Regions from separate parts of the Alteromonas sp. ABM1_013 genome, predicted to be linked through region 3. Evidence: predicted binding sites of a transcription regulator. Region 3 holds the regulator's gene; each other region holds the start of a gene.

Region 1 (7,136 bases), on a different contig from region 3:
CTAACCTTACCGTGGCGGCATGGATTGCCGCTAAAAGGGTTTAAAAATTACCGTGAAAGAATTTGATCTTATCGGCCGCTATTTTTCAAACAGTGGCCACAAACGCAAAGACGTTGTTATTGGTATTGGTGATGACTGTGCTGTAACAACGGTTCCTGAAAACCAACAACTTGCCGTTACTACAGATACCCTTGTCGCAGGCGTGCACTTTTTAAAAGATGCACCGGCTAAGTCTGTAGCCTACAAAACCGTTGCTGTTAATTTAAGTGACCTTGCCGCTATGGGGGCTGAGCCCGCATGGATCAGCTTGTCTTTGTCACTGCCTGAAGTAGATGAAGCATGGTTAGATGACTTTGTATCTGGATTGTACGAGCTTACTCAGTACTATTCTGTTCAGCTTATCGGTGGCGATACAGTAAAAGGCCCTATGGCGTTTACTATTACTGCACAAGGTTTTATTCCGCCGGGTTCGGAACTAACGCGCAGCGGCGCGAAGCCGGGTGATTGGCTTTATGTTACCGGAACACTAGGTGATGCAGGAGCGGGCTTAGATATTCTGCAAAAAAATCTCAGCGTAAGTGGTGAAGCGAAAGATGTTTTGGTTAATCGCCATTACTTCCCAACACCTCGTGTTGCTGTGGGTACGGCGATTCGTCGTATTGCAACGTCTTGCATTGATATCTCCGATGGCTTGATTTCAGATTTAGGGCACATTTTAAAAGCGTCTAATTGCGGTGCGAATGTTCATGTAGATCGTTTACCGCTATCACGAGCACTAACAAGTGCAGTCACACCTGAACAAGCTATTGAATATGCATTATCTGCTGGTGATGACTACGAACTTATTTTTACTGTAAGTGAAGAGCAGCGCGGTAGCCTTGAAACTTCGTTGGCAAGTACGAATGTAAAAGCCACGTGTATTGGCCAATTAACCGGGCATAGCGGTTCACTTTCGTTGCTGAAAGATAATGAAAAGTATACGCCAGCTAATGCTTCTGGCTACGAGCACGCCTTTTAGGCAAACCACATCTTACAATAGTAAATAAAGGAAGAAGCATGCAGGCGGAATATCGCGCTAGAGTGAGTATGAAAAATCCAGTTCATTTTCTCGCACTCGGTTTTGGTAGCGGGCTTGTTCCTTTTATGCCAGGTACATTTGGCTCGCTTGCTGCACTACCGCTTCTTGTAGCGTGCAGCCAGATCTCAGTGGTTTCCTTCATCGCGCTTACGCTGATATTTTCAGTAGTAGGTATCTATCTATGTGGCAAGACCGCAGACGATATGCAGGTACACGATCACGGCTCTATTGTGTGGGATGAAATAGCGGGCATGTTTATCACCTTTCTATTTGTACCTATCTCAGCGTCATCTTTACTCGTGGGCTTTGTTCTGTTCAGACTTTTCGATATCTTAAAGCCTTGGCCAATAGGTATTATCGACAAGCGCTTACACGGCGGTACAGGCATTATGCTGGATGATATTCTTGCTAGTGCCATGGCATGCGGCTGTTTACATTTATTAATGGTGTTCTGGCCAGCAGCTCTGGCGTTGTTCTAGCTAAAAGTGAAGATTCAAGGCCGCTCTCATAGATTGGCGACTGAGAGAAGTTAGGCAATGATAAATTAGGAAATAAAGAGTTAGGCAATAAAAAGACAAACAATAGCGAAATGCATCACGAAAAAGCCCGCAGTTTGCGGGCTTTTTGATCTCTGCGCTCAAACGAAAAACATAGTAGTCGCTTTTACAAAGCTAGCTTTATAGCTAATTGGCTATAAAACTATTTGCTGCAGCAATAATTCCTTCAGCATCTAAGCCATGCTCTTTATACATTTCCTGTTGTGTACCTTGCAGGATAAAGCTATCAGGCAGACCTAACATTTTGACTGCCTTAAGAACACCATTTTGCTGCAAGTGTTCAAGCACCGCACTGCCAGCTCCACCCATAATACAGCCGTCTTCTAACGTGATAAGGGCGCTGTGTTCACTGGCTGCCTTTAAGACTGCCTCGCCGTCTAACGGCTTAATGAAACGCATGTCGATGACGGTGGCATCAATAGCTTCTGCAGCTTCAAGCGCGTAGGGCAGTAAGCAGCCGAAATTCAAAATAGCAACGCTTTCAGATTTATCTTTAGAGGTTTCTCGACAAGTACGTGATTTACCTATTTTAAGTTCAGTCATGGCTTCGTCAGGCGTGGCGCCCATGCCCGCGCCACGAGGGTAGCGGACTGCTGCTGGCTTTTGTAGCTTGTGACCAGTATAGAGCATTTGACGACATTCATTTTCGTCTGAAGGTGCCATGACGACCATATTTGGAATGCAGCGAAGGAAAGCAATATCAAACGCGCCTTGGTGAGTAGGGCCATCAGCGCCCACAATGCCCGCTCTGTCTATAGCAAATAATACCGGCAAGTCTTGAATTGCCACATCGTGGATAAGCTGATCGTAAGCGCGCTGAAGGAACGATGAATAAATCGCAACAACCGCGTTCATACCGTCTTTGGCAAGACCGGCGCCAAAGGTCACAGCATGTTGCTCGGCAATGGCAACATCGAAGTATTGTTCGGGAAAACGCTGAGAAAACTCAACCATGCCAGAACCTTCACGCATTGCAGGTGTTACAGCCATTAGTTTTGGGTCTTGGGCGGCCATATCACATAGCCATTTTCCAAAAATAGCAGAGTAGGTTGGGGCAGAGGGCTTCGATTTTGGCAGAGCATTATCTGCCGGATTAAATTTTGGCACCGCGTGAAATTTAATAGGGTCTTCTTCAGCAACGGCGTAGCCCTTACCTTTCTTTGTCACAACATGTAAAAGCTGAGGACCTTCAAAGTTACGCATATTGCGAAGGGTATCGACTACAGCGTTCACATCGTGACCATCGATAGGACCAATATAATTAAAGCCCAACTCTTCAAAGATAGTACCGGGCACAACCATACCTTTAAGGTGCTCTTCTGCGCGGCTAGCGAATTCCTTAATAGGTGGTACATTGCTTAACAGCTTTTTGCCGCCATCCCGTATTGAGTTGAAAAAGTTACCCGTTAGCAAACGGGCTAGGTGGCTGTTTAACGCCCCTACGTTTTCAGATATAGACATTTCGTTGTCATTAAGTACAACCACCATGTCTTTTTTGATATCACCTGCATGGTTAAGGGCTTCAAACGCCATACCTGCGGTCATTGCGCCGTCGCCAATAACGGCCACCACTTTGCGGTCTTCACCTTCTTTTTCTGCCGCTACGGCCATACCCAGCGCAGCGCTAATCGATGTGGAAGAATGACCCACAGCAAAGGTGTCATAGTCGCTCTCAGGCGGCCAAGGAAATGGGTGTAGGCCATTCTTTTGACGAATGGTACTCATGCGCTCTGCTCGGCCCGTCAGGATTTTATGAGGGTAGGCTTGGTGCCCTACGTCCCACAACAAACGGTCAAAAGGTGTGTTGTATACATAATGTAACGCGACAGTAAGCTCTACCGTGCCTAAACCGGAAGCGAAGTGACCACTGGTTTGGCTTACGCTATTAAGTAAGTACTCACGCAACTCATCGGCGAGCTCGCGTAATTTATCCTGGGGCAGCTGCCTCAATTTTTCAGGTGTTTGCGCAAGCGCAAGCGTTGGGTAATGTTGGAGATCTAAACTCATGTACTTATTATCTTTTTCAACATGGCGCGTGGCTAATGGTCACGTTTCACCAAAAGCTCGCTAAACGCAATTAAACTGTCGATATTGTAGGGTAAACGCGTCAATGCTTGAAGTGCATTATCGTGAAGCATTTCTAATTCTTGTTTAGCGCCAGCCATTCCGAGCTTGGCGGGAAACGTGTTTTTACCCAATGCTTCGTCTGACCCTGCCGGTTTACCTAATTTCTCGCTGCTGCCTTCAACGTCTAAAATGTCGTCTTGAACTTGAAAAGCTAGCCCGATATCGGCGGCATAAGCCATTAAGTCAGTTTTAGTTTGTGGCAATAAGCCTTCACTGACAATAGCGACCATTTCAACACAGGCCTTCAGCAAAGCCCCAGTTTTTAGTTTGTGAAGCTGTTTCAGTTCTTCTATCGAGATGGCTTTACCTGTACTGGCAAGGTCAATAGCCTGGCCACCACACATGCCTACGTAGCCAGCACTTTTTGCGAGTACAGACAATAACTGACCACGCTTCGTTTCGGCGTACGCACTTAGTGGCGCATCGGCTAAAACCGTGAATGCGAGGGCTTGCAGCGCGTCGCCAGCTAAAATAGCCGTAGCTTCATCAAAGGCAATATGACACGTTGGCATTCCGCGACGTAAATCATCATCGTCCATGGCTGGTAAATCATCATGAACTAACGAGTAGGCGTGCACGCACTCAATAGCCATGCTTATAGCCATCTGATCTTTTTTGGGCACGTCTAACGTGTTTCCTACAACCTGCACTAGTAGTGGGCGCATGCGCTTGCCACCTGCAAGCAATGCGTGACGCATTGCATCTTTAAGGCGCGGTGCGTAATCGGGTAAATCATCAATTAAGGTAAGAAGGGATGCATCAGTTTGCTGTTTCACTTGCTGATGCAAAGCAGAAAAATTCATAGGTCGCCTGTAAGTTAAAAATGAACGTTTTACGGCTGTTCACTTTCAGGAAGAGTCTGAAGCGTTTCTTCGCCTTGTTCACTAAGCAATATTTTTACTTTTTGCTCGGCGTTTTCAAGTGATTGCTGGCCTTGACGAGATAACGCTATGCCTCGTTCAAATTTTTCCAGTGCTTTATTAAGAGGCAGATCACCGTTTTCCATTTCGTTAACGATAGCTTCTAGTTCTGATAAAGTTTCTTCAAAAGACGCTGATGCTTTTTCTGTCGTCATAAAAACACTCAATACATTGGCCAAAATACGTGTACCGCGCACATTAACTGAGGGCCGCACAAGGGTCAAATGGTTTGTCCGTATATCGCCTATATCACAGTAATATAGCTTTTTTTTCATGCAGCTGACCACGTTGAATAGGAAGATATTGTGCTATATTCGAAATAAGTGGCTACATTACTTTAAATAGAAGGGTGCATGCGTGTTCTGATAGGTAGGCGAACGCTGTAAGCAAGGACGATGTATAGCAAACCTTTGAACAGGTTTTTTTAAAGTCACACTTAATAAAAAACAAATAAATATGATATTTTTCAATAATGTCGTTTTAGTATTTTTATCCTTTGCCGATAGAATATTTGTACATTAACAGCACTGACTGCGCATAAATGGGGAAGAGTGAGTGGATTTAGCAACCGTCATAGGTATGTTGGGCGCCATTGGTTTCATAGTTATGGCTATGATTCTAGGCGGCAGCTTAGGCATGTTCATCGACGTCCAATCAATATTGATCGTGTTTGGTGGGACTTTATTTGTTGTCTTGTCACAATTTACTTTAGGTCAGTTCTTCGGTGCAGGTAAGATTGCTGGTAAAGCATTCATGTTCAAGATTGAATCACCAGAGGAGCTTATTGAGAAAATCGTAGAGATGGCGGATGCGGCGCGAAAAGGTGGCTTCTTGGCTTTAGAGGAAGCGGAAATCTCTAACGAGTTTATGCAAAAAGGTGTCGACATGTTGGTGGATGGCCACGATATCGAAGTGGTCAGAGAAACTCTTGCCAAAGATATTTCTATGACGTCTGAACGACACGATTTTGGCGCCTCGTTTTTTAAAGGCATGGGCGATATTGCGCCCGCCATGGGTATGATCGGTACCTTGATTGGTTTGGTTGCCATGCTATCAAACATGGATGACCCAAAAGCTATTGGCCCTGCAATGGCGGTAGCACTACTTACCACCCTTTATGGCGCTTTTTTCGCCAACGTTATCTGTTTGCCAATAGCATTCAAACTTTCTGTGCGAGCAGGGGAAGAAAAGCTCAATCAAAGCCTTGTTCTTGACGGTATTGTCGGTATCGCTGACGGTCAAAACCCTCGAGTTATTGAAGGCGTACTGAAAAACTACCTTGCTGCAAGTAAGCGTGGAAGCGCAGAGGAAGAGTAATGGCCGAAGAAGAATGCCCAAAATGCCCCCCCGAGGGGCTTCCAGCTTGGATGGGAACCTTCGCAGACTTAATGTCACTGCTTATGTGCTTCTTTGTACTTTTGCTTTCATTCTCCGAAATGGACGTACTCAAATTTAAGCAAATAGCGGGCTCAATGAAGTTTGCATTCGGTGTGCAAAACAAAATTGAAGTAAAAGACATTCCTAAAGGGACCAGTGTTATAGCTATGGAGTTTCGACCTGGTAAGCCTGATCCCACGCCAATTGAATCTATTCAGCAGCAAACCAACGAAATGACTCAGCAAATGCTAGAATTTCAAGCGGGAAATGAGGATTCAGCCGGCGGCAGGCAAAAGCAGCGTGGCGAACAACGGGGCGGTCAGTCTCAACAGACGGCTACTGAGTCATCTTCATCCGCTGAGCAAAGCACTGACCAATCTCAAATGGCTGAATTGATGAAAAAAGTGGCCCAACAATTAGAAAAGCAAATTTTAGATGGGTCGGTTGAGATGGAGTCGCTGGGGCAGCAGCTTACTATTCGTATTCGCGAGAATGGTTCGTTCTCAGCAGGGTCTGCTTTCTTGCAGCCACAATTTCAGCCCGTATTAAGAAAAATTGGTGTGCTTTTAGCGGATGTACCTGGAGAGATTGAGATTTCGGGTCATAGCGATGGTCAACATATTGCAAACGAATTATATCGCTCAAACTGGGATTTATCATCACAACGGGCAGTAGCGGTGGCCGAAGCTATGCGGACAGCGCCTGGGTTTGATGAAAGCCGTATGTCTGTGGTTGGCAAAGCTGATACTAATCCTATCGTTGAAAATGCCACGACCGCGAGTGATAGAGCTAAGAATCGCCGAGTGGAAATTAATATTAACCAAGGTAAACCAATGATATCCAAACCCATATCAGTGGTAGACGATTAAGCGGTACTCTTTTGAATTACAATATCCACTAAAAAGCGGTGCCATATGGCACCGCTTTTTGGTTTAAAATTGCTTGCTGGGTACTCATACCAATCCTCATAGATAATTACCTACCCAGCAACGACAATCAAACTCTGGCTAGTTCTTCTCTGTACTGAGGTTTAGATATAACAAGTTGTACAGTGCTAATGGTTCTTTCTAGAAAGCC
Region 2 (7,136 bases), on a different contig from region 3:
TCTTCAATTAAATATATCGAAATATGAATCGTCGTTGTGACACTCTTAACGAGTGCCCACACAGATTATCTTGTCTAAATTGTTAAAGAACGTTGCGACTTCGTCGCAATTCACTAGAAGCCGTTGCTTCTTAGTGACTCACCCTGTTCGAGTGAGGTGCGCATTTTACATCGTTTATTTTCGATGTCAACCATGTTTTTAAACTTTTTATTTGCTTGAAAACTTGGTTTCGCACTTGTTGCTAAGTTGGCTTTGTTTTTCTCGAAGCCCCCTCAGAACGTGGAGCGCATTATAGATACCTCTTGAGAAAGATCAACACTTAAATTGGATTTTTTTGCATTTTAAGGCACTTTTGGTGTTAACCGTTCATTTCTGCATCATTTCCATTGGCTCAATGCATCTTTCGACTAGTTTTTTCACATTTTATTGTTCTAATTGTTACAAATGAGTAAACTATATACAGCCTCCAACACCATAATAAACAATAGAAAGGTAGGTATATGAAAGTAGGCTTTATTCAATGCGCTGTAATTAGCGCTATTTTTGCAATTGCAGGGTATTTGTTATTTTCTTCTGCTAGTTTAAACGTCCATGTTCCACTTACCGTATCTGCAGCTCTGCTGATAAGCGGTATCGTTACTCCTTGGCTAGCGTCTCTTATTCAAAGTCCATCTTCCTCAGATGCCAGAGCACACACCAATAACGGATCAGTTGAAACTTTATATGTGGGTAATTTACCCTATAGAGCAAACGAGAACGCAGTAAAGGAGTACTTCAGTAGCTTTATTGAAGTGCAGTCGGTTCGTTTAATGAAGGATCGTAAAACTGGAAAAAGAAAAGGTTACGGTTTTATCGAGGTTGTCACAGACGATCTTAGTAGTGTTATTGATAAGACTAACGACTCTATCTTCCAAGAACGAACGTTGAAAGTTCGACCTGCAAAAGACAAAGTCGAACACGTGTAATTCTTATTCGTAGTTTTTAGTTATGTAAAAAAGCCCGGTAAGCTCTCGCTTCCGGGCTTTTTATTGTCATAAGCATTAGCTCTCGCTGGTTTCAGCAGATTGAGGAAGGCCATCTAATAAAGTTTGATTAAAAGATCGAAATCTGTTTATGGCGGATATTAGATCAGGAACCTGGACATCTTCCATTTCGTTAATAATACCAGCTATTAAAGTATTATAGTCTTCACTACTTTCTAACTTACTTTCTGCGTTAGCAAAGGTATCCATCATCTTCTCTAGATATTGAGCGATTGGACTAACCACATTACCGTACTTCGCGTTGTCACTTTTATCTTCATTATAGTGCTGAATATTTTCGTATGTCTTTAGCACTTCGGTTTGCGTAGTCCTATTTAACTGTAGTGCGTAACCAACCAACTCTTTATCATCAAAGCCTAAACTCAGTGCTTCTTCAAATGCCTTGTCGATATCACCACTATAGAAGGTATCAGCTAGATCCTGCACTTGTCCGACTAAATCAGCTATCGATTCCAACTCATCTTCGTCAAGTTCTCCTTTTAATGAAAAGCTAATACCGCTTCGTTCATAGTATTGATAAGACGTTTGTTGAGAATAGCTTGCCGAAAAGCCACTTTCACTTTGCTCACCACTACCGTCAGATTGGCCTTGAGATGCCTGAGCCTGAAAATTAAGTTGCTGAGAAGCCTGGAAAGAACGCAGGCTTTCAAAACTAAAGCTCACTTCATCACCATCTTTAGTTCGAATCATCAAACTACCGCTTTTTTCGTCCGATGCTGCAACAGCTTCCAACGAAGACAGCTGGACAGCATTAGGCTGCTGGCGTCCAAAAATATCGGTTTCTAGATCATCAATACCCGTATCAATAAGATCCCGGCTTTTCGTTATACCTTGCTCAATCTCTTCATTCATAAACCCAGCAAGATCTTTTTCAGCCATCGCGAAGCCGCGGCTTACTCCTTCTCTTGCTTGGCTAAATAGCCCGGTCAGCTTTTCTTCGCTGGCACCTCCATCGGCTGCGCCGCGAATAACGCTGCCCACGAACTTAAGTACGTTTCGGGCTACTTTTTCAAAATCGAATAAACCGTTCGACTTTTCTTCAAGATTTTTCTCTTTCGTTTCTTGTGGTCTTTGCCCATCTATTTCCAACGCTTGATTAATATTGCTACTTACCACGCGCAAGCCGATACTCGTTTGGCTACTTGAAACAGATACTGAAGCCGCTTGTTGCTTCGAGAACTCAGCGGCTTGCTGCAATCCGTCTTGCTGCAACTGCTTTTTAAGCGCTTCATTTGGGTGAACCGTTGCCTTTTGATCCGCTTTCTGATCAACCTTTTGGTCTCCCATAAAAGCTTTAATTTGACCCACGTTCATAATTTGATCCTCACTATCCTCACTCTTATTATCGGCAAAGAATCAATATTGTTTAATTTTAATACAGTATTTTTTTCTAAAAGCTATTTAGGCAATCATGCGTATTAATAATAAAGAAGTCGGGAGCGCTTGTTGCAGTTATTTTTTAAGGGACTACAATTCGCGACCTCAACAATGAATGGAGAATTTTATGACCGCCACTGAACAACAACGCTATCAAGATCAGTTAGACGAAAAAGTAAATCGTCTCACCGCGTTGCTTTCTCCATTCAATGCACCAGAACTTTCTGTATTCCCATCTCAGCCAACACACTACCGCATGCGCGCAGAGTTTAGAGTGTGGCACGAGGGCGATGACTTATTTCACATCATGTTTAATCAGGAAACGAAAGAAAAATATCGTGTCGATAGCTTTGCCCCTGCATGTAAAGCAATAAACGATGCGATGACACTTTTGCTTGAAGAAGTAAGACCAAACGAAACTCTAAGAAAAAAGTTATTTCAAATCGATTACCTTTCTGCGTTGTCTGGTGAACTTGTTATAAGCCTTTTATACCATCGTCAATTAGATGAAGAATGGCAAGTGGCAGCAAGAGAATTAAAAGCGACACTTGAATCTCACTTTCCTAAAGTAAACATCATTGGTCGCGCTAGAAAGCAAAAGCTTATTATCGACAACGATTTTGTAATTGAGCGTTTACCAGTAAACGGACGAGAATTCGTATTCAAGCATATAGAAAATAGCTTCACTCAGCCCAATGCCGAAGTGAACTGTAGCATGATTGAATGGGCTTTAGATTGTGTTAAACCACTCTCTGGAGACTTACTAGAAATGTATTGTGGTGCCGGTAACTTTTCACTTCCGCTAGCACTTCACTTTGATAATGTGGTGGGTACCGAAATAGCTAAACCTTCAGTGCAAGCAGCTCAGTTTAATATTGAGCAAAACGAGCTGAGCAATGTAAAAATTGTAAGGTTAGCCGCCGAAGAATTCACACAGGCTATGAAGGGCGAGCGTACGTTTAGTCGCTTAGAAGGCATTGATTTAAGCACTTACAATTTCACCACTGTATTGGTCGACCCACCAAGAGCTGGGTTAGATGAAGATTCACTAAGAATGATTCAGGATTACGATAATATTGTGTATATCTCGTGTAATCCTGAAACTTTGGCGCAGAACCTTGAGCTTTTGAGTGAAACTCACGACGTTTCTCAATCGGCGCTATTCGACCAATTTCCTTTCACTCATCATATTGAGGCAGGCGTTCTACTTACACGCAAAGTCTAGTTTGCGTGTAAGTCATTTTCTACTACTCCTTGCCTTCTACAAGAACGTGATGGCTTACTGAGCCGTCAGTTCTTAGTTTTAGTAGTGGAAGGTAATCTGGGTCAGACATAAAATCGAGTGCGCTTTGTTTTGAAGGCCATTGGATAATAGCGCGAATAGCGGGTTCTTCTCTCTCGCCTTCTAAAGTTTGATGATTCGCACTGTTCGCTAGATATTTTCCACCGTGTTTCGACACGATATCCGCGGCAAGTTTTACATAGTGCGGGATCCACGCTTCATTGGTAGGTGTAACTTCTAAAACTGAATAATACATATCTTACTCTCTTCTCTTGAAATTAACTGGTTGAACCCAGCGTTATCATATTGAGAGCTTAACAAGCTATATTTCGTGTAATAAGAAGGCTTACGCTAGAATCTGTTTCGTAAAATATTTGATAATACTTCAGCGCTACGCTTTCTGGGTAGCGCCTATTTGAACAAAGCGAAGTTGCGCTTTCACTCTTTCACCAATTTCACTTCTAAGCTTATCATCCGCTTCTAATGCTTCCGCTCCGGCACTGAATACTAGTCTTACCATAGCATCGGCTTGTAACTGGGCGCAGGCGTATTCCACGCCTTGCTGTTCGATAATGTAGTCAGTAAGTTCATCGATGAAATGTTGAATTTCTCTGAATACTGCAAGTCGGTAAGCAGACGACGTTCCGGTATGCTCTCGCAGTAATAACCGAAATACGTTTGTGTTGGCCGCGATGAACTCCATGAAGGTTTCAACAGAGGTATGGATGACGCCGCCGCCTGAAGCTATGCGCCTTCTAGCCTGACGCATAAGCTGACGCAGCGCTAAACCCGCTTCATCCACCAGCGTTAAACCCAACTCGTCCATATCTTTAAAGTGTCGATAAAACGACGTGGGGGCAATACCAGCTTCTCGGGCAACTTCACGCAAACTTATTGCCGATAAACTTCGGTTTTCGTCTAGCAGTGAAAATGCAGCATGGATGATATTTTGGCGGGTTTTTAATTTCTGTTCTTGTCGGCTCACGTTCGCACCCTGTGTTCATTAACTTTTAATGGTCTGATGATTTTTTAACTTTAGAGTCTACTTTCAACGTCATCTGAATAACCATTAACGCAATCGAACCTCATACATCAAAGACTAGCACGTCTAGTTTATCGCAACACGCACTGATGGGGAAAGGGAAACAAAATCATCTCTTTTATAAACAAGGGTTAAGCGTTAGTTCTCACGTTTTAGCTACGTTTTTGCCACCCTCGGCTATAATTAAACTTTACACATGTAAGCAGAACTTATCTGGGTTTTGCTTGCCTGAAGCCTCGTAAAACGATAAATTAGCGAACAGTTGTAAGCCAAGTTGTATAAAATGAAAAAACCTCCTCTTATCCTAACGAATGTGCTGGTATTTATAATATCAGGCGCTATTGCATTTATAGGTGTGCCGCTTTGGGTGGCATATCAGGGTATCGATTGGGCAGAAATCGGTACCGCTATATTCCTATTCTATTTCACCGGCATGTCAATAACTGCTGGGTATCATCGCTTGTGGTCACATAAAACCTACGATGCCAACATTGTAGTTCGTGTCGTATTAGCGATTGGTGGGGCGATGGCACTGCAAAATAGTATTTTGCACTGGTCGTCAGATCATCGCGTTCACCATCGCCATGTAGATGACAACGACAAAGACCCCTACTCTGCAAAGAAAGGGCTTTGGTTTGCGCACATCGGCTGGATGTTACGCGAGTATCAAGCTAAGCGTTACGATGATTACAGCAACTGTAAAGATCTACAAAAAGATAGCGTTGTGATTTGGCAGCATAAATACTACTTGCCTATTGTACTCGCTGCTAACTTTGGTATTACTGGTCTGTTGGGTTACCTGAACGGCGACGTCATGGGCATGATCTTGGTGGCCGGCGTTTTGCGATTGGTGCTAGTTCACCACGTTACCTTCTTCATTAACTCACTTGCTCACTTTTGGGGTAGTCAGCCTTATACCGATAAGAATACAGCACGTGATAATGGCGTTTTAGCATTCTTTACTTTTGGTGAGGGTTATCACAACTATCACCATATTTTTGAGTACGACTACCGCAATGGTATTCGTTGGTACCAGTTTGATCCTACTAAATGGCTTATCAAAGGGCTGTCTTATGTAGGTTTAACGTCGAACCTTCGCAAAGTACCTGAAGAGCGCATCGAAAAAGCTCTGGCGGCCATGCAGCTTCAAAGGGCAAGTGAAAAAGTATCGTTACTACCGAATGCGGAAGAAATGATGCACACTATTCAAGAAGAGTACGACCTGCTAATGCAGCGGATGAGTGAGTACTACGCAACGAAAAAGCGCGTTATGCGCGTTAAGAAGCGTACATTAAAACGCAGCATTGAAGGGTTAGAGCTTGCTTACAAATATAAAGAGATGAAGCACGCCTTTGCAGTGCAGAAAGAAAAATGGACTCAATTGCAAAGCCTGTCACTACAAATGGCGTAGCATTACCTATTCTTTTAGCTGATCTGATTAAACCAAAAACCACATAAGTATCTGCTTATGTGGTTTTTTTTGATCTATAGTTGGGATGACACTTCAAGTAAGGTAGTTATACTAGAGTTTGTAAGGTTGGCATAAACAGCTTAGCTTTAGACTAAGTTCGGTGTTCAAGCTACATCATAAACTGAATTGTGGCGGTTATTGTGATTTCAGACGCCACATCATAGAAGTAATAATACGGGAAAATAACATGGCAACGAAGCAAAAAACTAAAGCTCCGTCGTATCATTACGATGCGATTGTTATAGGCACTGGCCCCGGTGGAGAGGGTGTTGCAATGCAGCTTGCCAAGGCCGGTAAAAAAGTGGCAGTGGTAGAACGCTACGAAGCTGTTGGCGGTGGCTGTACTCATTGGGGCACTATTCCCTCTAAAGCGCTTCGTCACTCAGTCAGTCGTCTTATTGAATACAATACGTCTCCCCTATTTGCCGACAACCACTTAAGTAAGAGCCTTACGTTTTCAGACATCATGCGCCATGCTAGCGGTGTAGTTAAAAGCCAAACTCGCCTGCGTTCTTCTTTTTATGATAGAAACCGTGTTACGCTGTTTCATGGCGAAGCCAGCTTTGTCGATGCACACACCTTGGAAATAACACGAGAAGACGGCTCGAAGGACACAGTCACAGCAGCACAAATAGCAATAGCCACAGGTTCGCGCCCCTATTGCCCGAAAGATATCGATTTTAATCACCCCCGTATTTATAACTCTGACACCATCTTATCTCTAGATCACGATCCAAAGTCCATCATAATTTATGGTGCAGGTGTAATTGGGTCGGAATATGCCAGTATCTTTAGAGGCTTGGGAGTAAAAGTCGATCTGGTTAATATGCGAGACCGTTTGTTGTCATTTTTAGATGACGAGATCTCTGATGCGCTAAGTTACCACTTATGGAACAACGGCGTACTTATTCGTCATAATGA
Region 3 (7,136 bases):
TTGCTTTGCTTTTTGAACAGCTTCGGTAGCCGCTTTGTCTACCGGAGGTTCAGGGGCCGCTGGAGCAGAGCCTTGTTTAGTTGGACCTTGACCAGAGCCGTGAAGCTGATCAAGCAGTGCTTCAAATTCATCGTCGGTAATTTCTTCATCTCCGGCACTACTTGCCGGAGCAGTTGCTGATACTGGTTCTGGAGCACTTTTTTCGTCCCCACCAAACTGACCTTTTCCGTGCAGATCATCTAACAGTGCTTCGAACTCTTCATCAGTAATGTCATCACTGTCAGTGCTCGCCGCTGGTGCTGACGTTTGCGCAGGCTCCGGTTTGGCGGGTTCTGTATTGGTTGATGCAGCTTGTCCTGTAGCACCACCTCCATGAAGCTCATCAAGAAGAGCTTCAAACTCATCTTCGGTAATTTCTTCTATACCCCCGCTATTTTCACTGGTACCTGACGCTGCTGGCACTGGTTCATCTATAGCTAGCTCGGGCTCTTCTGCAACGACCGCGGGCTCAGCCGCGACAACTTCTGGCTCCGCCGCAGGCGCACTTGCATTGTCGAAGATGTTTTCATCTGGAGATTCTGGGCGACTGAGTTTGTGTAACAGGTCGACGAGGTGTGCATCTGCCGGCTCTAGCGGCTCTTGTGCTTTTACTCGTTCAAACATTTCAACTACCACATCAGTGGCTTGCAAAATGATATCCATTAACTCAGGCGTTAGCGTTCGTTGGCCATTGCGCATAACGTCAAAGACGTTTTCAGCACCGTGACAAATTTCAACTAACTCAGTAAGAGAAAGGAAGCCCGCTCCCCCTTTTACTGTGTGATAGCCGCGAAAAATTGCGTTAAGCAAGTCCGCGTCTTCAGGATTGTTCTCAAGATCAACGAGCTGTTCTTGTAATTGTTCAAGTATCTCTCCAGCCTCAACTAGAAAGTCCTGTAATATTTCCTCGTCAACATCAAACGACATGCACCCGCTCCCCTAAAAACCTAAGCTAGACAGAAGATCATCTACATCATCTTGACCTGAAACGACGTCATCTCGTTTGTCAGCATCAATAATTGGGCCTTCTGCCTCTACACCATCAACCTTATCGGCCTTAACGCTGGAAGGTTTAGTTTGTTCTGCACCGTCCCGTTCGCCAAACATAGTAAGCATGTTTACAAGGCTATCTTCGACTTCTTTAACCAAGTCGATAACGCGACGAATAACCTGTCCAGTCAAGTCTTGATAACCTTGTGCCATCAAAACTTCTGTAAGTAACTGTGTAAGTTTAGCCGACTGATTCGAACCGTCTTCCAACAATTCGTCTAAGTCTGCACATAAAACCTTAAACTCACCCAACTCGATTTGGCGGTTCATCAGCTTTTTCCACTCTGGCATAACCTTTTCGATCCGCTCCGATAGCAGTTCAGCGATGGGCATACTCGCCTCAACGGCATCCATAGTAGTATTAGCAGCTTTTTCGGTTTCTTCAATTACGTAGGTAAGGCGGGACTGGGCATCAGGGATATCGTCTGTAGCTAGATTTTTGATGCGGTCGTCTATTTGAAAGTTGTTTAATGCGTCGTGGAGTTGACGCGTTAACTTGCCTACTTCAGCGAATAGCTCAACGTTTTCTTTCATTGAGACGGCTTCAAGTAGTGCGTTAGCTGAAGCCTTGTCACCTTCTTCGAGAAAAGTGACAAGCTGCTTTGCTTCTTCTAACGATATTGGAACGTTTACATTCGTTGACATCCAGTAAACCTCATTTATCTGGTGAGCGTCTGGATCAACCTAAACGTTCGAATATTTTATCTAATTTTTCTTTAAGCGTTGCCGCGGTGAAAGGTTTAACGACGTAACCATTCACACCCGCTTGGGCGGCGGCAACGATCTGTTCCTTCTTCGCTTCGGCGGTCACCATAAGTACTGGCAAATGCTTAAGTTTGTCATCGGCTCTAATCGCGCGGAGCAAATCTATACCCTGCATACCAGGCATGTTCCAATCAGTAACAACAAAGTCGAAATCGCCTTGTTGTAACATAGGTAATGCAGTGCTTCCGTCATCCGCTTCCTGAATGTTGGCAAAACCCAAGTCTTTGAGTAGGTTTTTGATGATACGTCTCATGGTTGAAAAGTCATCGACCACGAGAATTTTCATGCTTTTGTCCAAAATAGCCTCCACTGAGGGGTTAATTGTTTTTAATTTCTATTCTTCGTCAGCTTGCCACGATTTCATTCGTGATTTGAGTTTTAACATGGCTTGACTATGAATTTGACTGACTCTCGACTCACTTACGTCGAGAACCTCGCCTATTTCTCTTAAGTTTAGTTCTTCATCATAGTAAAGTGAAAGAACAATCGCTTCTCGCTCGGGTAATGTCGTTATTGCATGGGCCAGCGCTTTTTGAAATGCGCCCTGCATTAAATCTTCTAACGGTGCATCACTGCCTCGACTTTGCTCGGTAGTGATCACATCTTCCGACACACCTAAATCTTCAATGCCGACCAACTTCCCGGCATTTACTTCATTGAGCATCTGGTGATAATCCTGCAAGCTCACATTAAGCTTGTCAGCAATATCAGAATCTCGTGCGTCGCGCCCAGTTTCACTTTCTACCTGAGATATCGCTTCTGTTATTGCGCGACCATTTCGGTGAACAGAACGTGGCGTCCAATCACCTTTGCGTATTTCGTCCAGCATGGCACCGCGAATGCGGATACCTGCGAAGGTTTCAAAGCTTGCGCCTTTTGACCCATCAAAGTTTCGAGCGGCCTCTAACAAACCAATCATGCCTGATTGGATAAGGTCATCAACAAGTACACTCGCAGGCAGGCGCGCCATCAAATGGTGCGCAATACGCTTAACCAGAGGCGCATGTCTTTCGACTAACTGCGATTTATCTGTTTGCTGTTGATAAGCGGCTGCCTTGCTGTTCAACGTTGACTTCCTACGGCTTTTTCTGCAACTAATTGTTCAATGAAAAATTCTAAGTGACCTCCAGGCTGCGCTGGAATAGGCCAAGTAAGCGCCCTGTTTGCTAGCTTGGTTATCGCTACGGCTGCAGGAGAGCCTGGAAAAGCATCAACAATAGCTGTTTGCTTACGCACAGCTTTGCGAATATTTTCGTCAAATGGCACCGTCGCCACTAATTCTAGTGCAACATCAAGAAAACGCCCTGTCACTTTGCTTAATTTGCTAAATAATTCCTGACCTTCTCGCACATCGCGAACCATATTGGCCACAACTTTAAAGCGAAAAACACCGTGCTCACGGTTAAGGATTTTTATCAGCGCATACGCATCAGTTAGTGATGTTGGCTCATCGCAAACCACCACCATGATATCTTGGGAGGCTTTAGAAAAGCTTAATACCATATCTGAAATGCCAGCAGCGGTGTCGACTATTAATACGTCTATTTGAGAACGCAGCTCGCTAAACGCTCTTATCAAGCCAGCGTGCTGTGTGGGTGAGAGTTCCGCCATTGACTGCGTACCAGATGTGGCGGGCGCAATCTTAATACCGTGGGGGCCGGTTACTAAAACCTCGTCCAACGTGCACTCGCCAGAGAGTACGTGAGATAGGTTTTTCTCAACTCGCAGGCCTAGCATCACATCTACGTTTGCAAGACCAAGGTCCGCGTCAAGAACCATTACACGCTTGCCCTGCTTCGCCATGGCGATAGCAGTGTTAAGCGTAATGTTTGTTTTACCGACGCCACCTTTACCACCGGTGACGGCGATTACTTTGATTAACCGTGATTGCTTCATTTTTCTTAAGCTACTCGCTTGATCGTCAATCATACTGCTTATGCTGTTTTAATTGCGTTGTTACCACTAGTATGATTCAAACCGTACTTTTTATAAAGCTTTGCAGCAGCGGAAACTAAAGATTTCGCTTCTGCAATCTTAATGTCTTCAGGCACTTTTTGACCATCGGTGACATAACTAACCGGTAGTTGGTATTCAACCGCTGCACTAAGTACCTCTCCTAAAGAGTAGCACTCATCTAACTTTGTGAAAATACAGCCACTTAGTTCAATATCGTCATACGCTTGAATGATTCTCTGCAAAGCCGGATATTGCGTATTGGCTTGCGCTACCAAATATTTTTTAACTTTTGGCATTTGGCCATTGTCGAACTGCTTAATTTGCTTAATTAATCGACTATCACGCTGACTAAAACCTGCTGTATCAATCAATACTAGTCGCTTATGACGAAGTTGGAACAATAAATCTGCGAGTTCTTCACTAGTTTGCGCTTTTCGCACAGTACAGCCAATAATTTTTCCGTATGTCGCTAGTTGCTCATAGGCTGCAATTCTATACGTATCAATAGTTATCATAGCTACCGATTCTGCACCGTATTTTTGCGCGTAGCGGGCGGCCAACTTTGCAACCGTGGTTGTTTTACCTGTACCAGTAGGCCCGACTAATGCAACGGCACCTTGTGAGCTTAGTATATCGTTTCCGGTAACATTTATGCGATTAGCCAATAGGTTAAGAAGATATACCCACGCGTCACGTTCGTTGTAATGAGCCGGTGTATAGCTAATCAGCTGAGTTGCTAGTGCACTACTCAAACCCATATCGGTTAATCGCGTGACCAAGTATTGATGAACAGGTTTTTGACGCTTGTTCTTCGCTTCCATTAGGTCTGCAACTTGATACTGCAATACGTCGCGAAGTGAAGCTAACTCTTCTTTGATTTGAGCTAGTTCAGCAGACTGGGATACAGGAGTTTCACCCATACTTGACGCTTGATGCTCAGGAAAAGTCTGTTGCTCGATAGCATCTTGTGCTGGTGACTGTGTTTCAAGGTCGTCGATAAACGCTTCTGAAAAATCTAAGTGAGATGCAATTTCGTTGGCGTGCTTAGCGTTCGCTGACATTGGCTGTGCTGGTTGTGCAGAACTACCTGCCACTGTGTTTCCACCATGCTGCTTTTCCAGCAAGGCTTTTAAGCTATCAGGGCCATCGTCGCCAATAATTTCACTTAAGCTAGGCACAGCCTTTTGGCCAGGCGTTTTGGCAGCGGTCTGTGGTGTCGCCTTAGGCGTGAAAAGCTTGGCTTCAGGCTCTTTGTCGTAGGCTGCTACAAGCTCGATACCGTCAGCAACTTTGCGATTTGACATGATCACTGCATCACTGCCCAACTCAGCTTTAACTTGGCTTAGCGCCTCACGCATATCTTTGCCGAAGAAACGTCTAATTTTCATTGCAACCTCTCCAATCACCCAGTGTCAGATTATTGACCGACCGAACTGACTATTTTTATTTGTTTGTCGTCAGGCACTTCTTGGTATGAAAGAACATGCAGCCCAACAACAGAATACTTTAAGAAGCGAGACAGAACGGGTCGTAGCATGCCTGAGGTAAGGAGTACTGCAGGTTCTCCCTCTAACTCTTGCTGCTGACTGGCTTGCTGCAATGATTTCTGCAGCTTGTCTGCCAGACCTGGCTCTATACCAGCACCGTCTTCGCCACCTGCTTGAAGAGACTGGTGCAACATCTGTTCCAACTCTGGCGCCAAGGTTATGACAGGTATCTCTTTTGCCCCCTGAGTAATTTCCTGAACGATTAAACGTTTGAGTGCTATACGCACCGCAGACACCAATACATCTGGGTCTTGGCTCCGTGTGCCGTACTCGCTAAGCGTTTGCACGATGGTGCGCATATCGCGAATAGGCACGCCTTCAAATAGTAAGGTTTGCAGCACTTTCACAACGGTACTAAGCGGCAGAATATCGGGCACCAAACCTTCGACCAATTTAGGGTGCTGTTTGGCCAGCATATCTAGAAGCTGTTGCGCTTCTTCATGCCCAAGTAACTGATAGGCGTTATTTGAAAGTAACTGACTTAGATGAGTCGCAACAACCGTAGCGGCATCAACAACCGTGTATCCAAGCGTTTGCGCGTGCTCGCGCTTATTAGGTTTAATCCAAACCGCATCTAGCCCGAAAGCAGGGTCTTTAGTAGCCCGCCCCTCTAGCTTGCCAAACACTTGCCCTGGGTTAATGGCAAGCTCTTCGTCGTGACTTATAACGGAATCGCCAATTGTGACGCCGAGCATAGCGATGGTATAAGTGTTAGGCTCTAAGTCTAAATTGTCGCGTATATGAACAGGTGGAATAAGGAAACCCAGCTCTTGCGATAGTTTCTTACGTACGCCTTTAATTCGTGTCAACAACTCACCACCTTGAGTTTTATCAACAAGCGGAATTAAGCGATAGCCCACTTCTAAACCAATGGTATCCACCTGCTGAACGTCGTCCCATCCCAGCTCTTTAACTTCAGGTGCAACAGTTTCATCTTTTGAAATGTTCTCTGGCAATTGAGGTTCTTCAGCTTTCTTCTTAGCTTGAACTGTCTGCCAATATGCAAAGCCCGCAATCAAAAATGAAAAACCCAAGAATGCGATATGAGGCATACCCGGGATGATACCCATGACGAAAAGCACGCCTGATGCAATATAAAGCGCTTGATTATTTCCTAGCTGACCACGGATCTCTTTACCCATTTCTTGGGTTTCGTTTTCTCGAGTAACGATAATCGCCGTTGCTACCGAAAGTAGCAATGAAGGTATCTGCGCCACCAAACCATCACCAATGGTCAAAATAGTGTAAATTTCTATCGCATTTCCAAATGAAAGACCGTGCTGAATCATGCCTATGAATAAGCCGCCAACAATATTGATAAGCATAATAAAAAGGCCAGCAACCGCATCGCCTTTTACAAACTTTGATGCACCGTCCATCGACCCGTAAAAGTCAGCCTCTGCGGTTATTTCTTCGCGACGCTGACGCGCCTGGTCTTGATCGATATAGCCTGCATTTAAATCAGCGTCAATTGCCATTTGCTTACCTGGCATAGCATCCAAGGTAAAGCGAGCACTTACTTCTGAAATACGTCCCGCACCTGCGGTTACTACCTTGAAGTTAATAATAAGAAGGATAGCGAAGACAACAATACCTACAGCATAGTTACCACCGATAACAACCGCACCGAAGGCTTCAATCACTTTACCTGCCGCATCTCCCCCTTCGTGGCCGTACAGTAATACAACGCGAGTAGAGGCGACATTCAATGCAAGTCGCAAAACCGTCGCTATCAATAGTACTAGAGGAAATATGCCGAAATCGACAGGCTTTTGAGTT

What was found. Region 3 encodes FliA, which starts transcription of late flagellar genes. Its sites were predicted from a motif close to CTAAAGNTNNNNNNNNNNNNGCCGATA; they were not measured.
Region 1: the regulator FliA is predicted to act here: its motif matches at 5,161-5,187, upstream of pomA (flagellar motor protein PomA).
Region 2: the regulator FliA is predicted to act here: its motif matches at 2,387-2,413, upstream of ACXAGK_RS19440 (DUF5610 domain-containing protein).

The regions. Positions count from the first base shown of each region.
Region 1 is NZ_JBSWXH010000002.1:841,544-848,679, forward strand. Features, by position in the region: gene nusB (transcription antitermination factor NusB) at 1-4, shown strand, start outside; gene thiL (thiamine-phosphate kinase) at 53-1,018, shown strand; gene ACXAGK_RS08285 (phosphatidylglycerophosphatase A family protein) at 1,057-1,557, shown strand; gene dxs (1-deoxy-D-xylulose-5-phosphate synthase) at 1,762-3,642, opposite strand; gene ACXAGK_RS08295 (farnesyl diphosphate synthase) at 3,675-4,565, opposite strand; gene xseB (exodeoxyribonuclease VII small subunit) at 4,595-4,837, opposite strand; gene pomA (flagellar motor protein PomA) at 5,238-5,999, shown strand; gene ACXAGK_RS08310 (flagellar motor protein MotB) at 5,999-6,928, shown strand; gene ACXAGK_RS08315 (class I SAM-dependent methyltransferase) at 7,056-7,136, opposite strand, start outside.
Region 2 is NZ_JBSWXH010000007.1:179,127-186,262, reverse strand. Features, by position in the region: gene ACXAGK_RS19445 (RNA recognition motif domain-containing protein) at 501-965, shown strand; gene ACXAGK_RS19440 (DUF5610 domain-containing protein) at 1,041-2,357, opposite strand; gene trmA (tRNA (uridine(54)-C5)-methyltransferase TrmA) at 2,548-3,645, shown strand; gene ACXAGK_RS19430 (DUF1330 domain-containing protein) at 3,668-3,958, opposite strand; gene fabR (HTH-type transcriptional repressor FabR) at 4,094-4,687, opposite strand; gene ACXAGK_RS19420 (acyl-CoA desaturase) at 5,028-6,155, shown strand; gene sthA (Si-specific NAD(P)(+) transhydrogenase) at 6,403-7,136, shown strand, end outside.
Region 3 is NZ_JBSWXH010000001.1:775,299-782,434, reverse strand. Features, by position in the region: gene ACXAGK_RS03295 (chemotaxis protein CheA) at 1-966, opposite strand, end outside; gene ACXAGK_RS03290 (protein phosphatase CheZ) at 979-1,734, opposite strand; gene cheY (chemotaxis response regulator CheY) at 1,769-2,152, opposite strand; gene ACXAGK_RS03280 (RNA polymerase sigma factor FliA) at 2,189-2,920, opposite strand; gene ACXAGK_RS03275 (MinD/ParA family protein) at 2,917-3,783, opposite strand; gene flhF (flagellar biosynthesis protein FlhF) at 3,789-5,198, opposite strand; gene flhA (flagellar biosynthesis protein FlhA) at 5,228-7,136, opposite strand, start outside.